2 regions of the Kluyvera sp. STS39-E genome follow, and region 1 is predicted to be linked to the other one. Evidence: predicted binding sites of a transcription regulator. Region 1 holds the regulator's gene; the other holds the start of a gene.
The links. Region 1 encodes LexA, which represses DNA repair genes until DNA is damaged. Its sites were predicted from a motif close to TNCTGTATGTACATACAGNA; they were not measured.
Positions count from the first base shown of each region.

Region 2: umuD (translesion error-prone DNA polymerase V autoproteolytic subunit) is a predicted target of LexA. The motif match lies at 1,412-1,431, and genes of this name have one in related genera.

Region 1 is NZ_JBFQGA010000013.1:39,318-41,519, reverse strand. Features, by position in the region: gene dinF (MATE family efflux transporter DinF) at 1-487, opposite strand, end outside; gene lexA (transcriptional repressor LexA) at 557-1,165, opposite strand; gene AB4K05_RS22620 (diacylglycerol kinase) at 1,265-1,633, opposite strand; gene plsB (glycerol-3-phosphate 1-O-acyltransferase PlsB) at 1,829-2,202, shown strand, end outside.
Region 2 is NZ_JBFQGA010000006.1:321,940-324,141, forward strand. Features, by position in the region: gene AB4K05_RS15565 (penicillin-binding transpeptidase domain-containing protein) at 1-954, opposite strand, end outside; gene umuD (translesion error-prone DNA polymerase V autoproteolytic subunit) at 1,451-1,870, shown strand; gene AB4K05_RS15575 (Y-family DNA polymerase) at 1,873-2,202, shown strand, end outside.

The DNA of each region.
Region 1 (2,202 bases):
CCACCGGTGCGCGAGCATACTGTACGCCGAGTAGCCAGCCGAGCAGCACGAGGTTTGCCAGTGAGGCGGGGGCGCTGAGCCAGCGGATTGAGAGAAAACGCTGCGCTTGTTCCAGCACCTCGCCGCTGCCGCCGACGATGGAGAGCGCCAAATGAATCAGCGGGTTTTTGAACAGAATAATCAGCAGACCCGCGCCCAGCGCCAGCAAAAGCGGTTGTACTAAGGCTCGGGCCAGCGCCTGGGGGTCTTTGGCACCAAACGCTTGCGCCGTCAGGCCGGTGGTGCTCATGCGTAAAAACAGCAGCAGCATGAACAGGAAGCTGGTCGCCGTGGCCCCAATCGCCACGCCGCCCAAATAGACTGGACTATCGAGATGACCAATCACGGCAGTATCCACCAGTCCCAGCAAAGGCACGGTGATATTGGAGAAAATCATGGGTAGCGCAAGACGCCACAGGGCTTTATCGGCGGAGGTCAGTAGAGGCATGTGCATGAACCAGAAAGAAAAAAGGCTGCGATACCGAAAGCATCACAGCCATTTGAGAGCGGAGAAGGGTTACAACCACTCACCGTTGCGGATAACGCCAACGGCCAGCCCTTCGATGGAGAAGTTCTGCTGGCGCAGATCGACCACGATAGGGGAAAACTCGCTGTTTTCTGGCAGCAGTTCGACGACGTTACCCTGTTTTTTCAGGCGTTTTACCGTCACTTCTTCGTCAATGCGCGCCACCACAACCTGGCCGTTACGCACATCCTGGGTTTTATGCACAGCAAGCAGGTCGCCGTCCATAATACCAATATCTTTCATCGACATACCGCTGACGCGCAGCAGGAAGTCGGCGCTTGGTTTAAACAGCGATGGGTCGACCTGATAATGGCCTTCAATGTGCTGTTGTGCTAGCAGCGGTTCGCCCGCCGCCACGCGGCCAATCAGCGGCAAGCCCGCTTCTTCTTCCACCAGTAGGCGGATACCGCGAGAGGCACCGGAGACAATCTCAAGAACCCCTTTACGCGCCAGCGCTTTCAGGTGTTCTTCAGCCGCATTCGGGGAACGAAACCCCAAGCGCTGAGCAATTTCCGCACGCGTCGGCGGCATGCCCGTCTGGCTGATATGATCCCGGATGAGATCAAACACCTCTTGCTGCCTGGTCGTTAACGCTTTCATTCCGCCCCCTGGGTGTATATACAGTTATGCTGTGAGTATATACAGCTAGTGTCTATTTTGGAACCATAAAACGCAGGAAATCAGGCAGTTTTCACAGCTTTAGTGGAAATGAGACCACAATAAGATGCCCCAGGTGATAACCGCGACGAAAATCGCCAGCAGCACCGCGGCAGAACCCATATCTTTAGCGCGCCCGGACAGCTCGTGATACTCCGAGCCAATACGGTCAACGACGGCTTCCAGCGCACTATTAAGAATTTCCACTATCATCACCAACAGGACAGAGCCGATAAGCAACACGCGGGTGATAGGATCCACATCCAGCCAGCAGGCAATAATTATCGCCACTAAGGACGCAACCCCTTCTTGGCGGAACGCGGCTTCGTTTTGCCACGCCGCGCGAAATCCTTTCCAGGAATAACCTGCTGCTTTGATAATTCGGGTGATCCCAGTGGTATTATTGGCCATCTCAAGAACCTTTTACGTTATGCGTCAATGACAATGCGTATGTACATCGTTCTTCCCGTCGCCGCTGCGTTCGCCGCGTGGCCGCTACGAGAATCACTTAGTGTATTATTATGGAGCGGTAGAACAGAAATCCTGCCAACTTTCTGATATTCTTGCCGCGCATTTGCATGATTAACCAGAGGCTTTACATCGTTTATGTCCGGCTGGCCAAGAATTTACTACAAATTACTGAATTTACCATTAAGTGTTCTGGTAAAGAGCAAGTCTATTCCCGCAGAACCTGCTCAGGAATTGGGGCTTGATACATCGCGTCCAATTATGTACGTCCTGCCTTACAACTCTAAGGCTGACTTACTGACGCTCCGCGCCCAATGTTTGGCGCACGACCTGCCCGATCCGTTTGAACCGTTAGAAATCGACGGCACCTTGCTGCCGCGCTACGTGTTCATCCACGGCGGGCCGCGCGTGTTCACCTATTACACGCCGAAAGAAGAGTCGATCAAACTGTTCCACGATTACCTCGACCTGCACCGCAGCAACCCAGATCTGGATGTGCAAATGGTGCCGGT
Region 2 (2,202 bases), on a different contig from region 1:
CCGCTCCAGCCCTTCAATAATCACCAAAGGCTTAACCGTTGAGCCGGGCTCAAAGCTGTCGTTAATGGCCACATCGCGCATCTGCGTTTGAGTCGCGTTGTCAAAATTATTAGGGTTGTACGAAGGGTAAGAGGCCATCGCAAGGATTTCGCCGGTATCAATTTTCACCAACACCGCCGCGCCGGAGTCTGCCTTATTCAACAACACCCCTTCGCGCAGTTTGCTGTACATCGTGTATTGATCAAATTTATCAATGCTCAGCTGTACGGTCGGCGGCTGCTTCGGCGCATCGTAATCGAGCACGTTGATAATGCCGCCGGAGGCGTCTTTGCGGTAGATCTCTTTTCCCGGCTCGCCTTGCAGAATATTGTCATAGCCTTTTTCCACACCGTTTAACCCTGAGTTATCGGCACCCACGATACCCAGCAACGGCGCGGCGGCTTCTCCCATCGGATAGTAACGACTGTCGTTATAGACTTCGCTGATTCCTTTTATATGCAGATTTTCCACATCTTTGGCGATCCCAAGCTCCACTTTTCTGTCGAGAAACAGAAAATGCCGGTGTGCATTCTGGTAAATCTTATTGGCAATTTCATCGGTGGTGGTGTTGAGCGCAGAGGCCAGATATTGCCATTTGGGGTCGTGGAAGTTGGGGCTCGCCTCGACGATTTTCACCGGATCGGCAATCACATCGCGAGAAGGGACGCTCATCGCTAAGGCTTCACCGTTGCGATCCTCTAACGTTCCTCGGTTTGTTGGCAGCTCAACGGTTCGTAATGAACGCTGATCTGCTTCGCGAGCCAGCATTGGATGGTTTAAAAACTGTAAATCCGCCACGCGGATCAGCAAAACGGCAAGGCAAAAAAGAATACCGATACAGAGTATTATGTAACGAGACGTAATAAATGAGTCTTTATTTTTCTTTTCTGTTGGATTTTTTTTCATTTGTAACATTAAACCACATGGTTTTTATTTTTTATGATTAAAGCTTGGCGAGTAACGCTCTGATGTTATTCGCAACGAGAAAGTATCAATATTAGTTTTGCAGATGATATGGAAAGACAGTTTACAGATAACATCATTGATAACAAGCAATTAAGTTAACATATTATTTCAAGGTGGAATGCAGGCCGAGGGCGATAAAGAATGAATGTCTTTGCCGATAATAGGGTGGGATGACAGCCCCAACTCGCTTGGAAGTGGTTTTGATTTAAGGCGGATATTGCGGGTTTCGCTGCAGGTTATCGTTTGGTCAGATTTATCCGCATTAATTTTTTCTATTCTAGGTTAATGGTTTTCAGTGTGCTTTTCCTTGAATGACAACGTCGTAGCGTAGGAGAGACAACGACAGGCGTTGCCTAGCCTCGGCAGATTTATCCGCCGGGGACTTGCTGCCAACGGCCAATGCATATACTGTATAAATGTACAGTATATGCATTGGGTGATTATCATGCAGTTTTTCACATTCTCTGAGCAGCGCGACGTTATCGCGTTGCCGTTGTATGGCACTACCGTTTCCTGTGGCTTTCCAAGCCCGGCGCAAGACTACGTCGAACGGCGCATCGATCTCAACGAACTACTCGTGCAGCATCCGTCGGCGACCTATTTCGTCAAAGCGGCTGGCGATAGCATGATTGATGGCGGGATTGCGTCGGGCGATCTTCTGGTCATCGACAGTTCTCTAACGGCAAAGCAGGGGGACATTGTTATTGCGGCCGTGGACGGAGAGTTCACCGTCAAACAGCTACAACTGCATCCCGTTGTTCAATTGAATCCGATGAATGAAGCCTACAGCCCGATAGTCATCGGCAGTGAGGGTATTCTTGATATCTTTGGCGTCGTCACCAGCATTATCAAAATCAGAGGTTAAGTATGTTTGCCTTGGTGGATGCGAACAGCTTCTACGCCTCCTGTGAAATGGTCTTTCGCCCTGATCTCAAAGGGAAACCAGTCTGTGTCCTGAGCAACAACGACGGCTGCGTTATTGCTCGCAGCACGGAAGCTAAGGCGCTGGGGATCAAAATGGGAACGCCTTGGTTCAGGCTTAAAGATGTCCGGTTTCCGCAAAGAATCCACTTTTTTTCGAGTAACTATGAGCTTTACGCCGATATGAGTCTGCGATTGATGACCACGCTGGAAGAGATGTTGCCGCGCTGCGAGATATATTCAATTGACGAATCATTTTGCGACCTGACCGGCGTC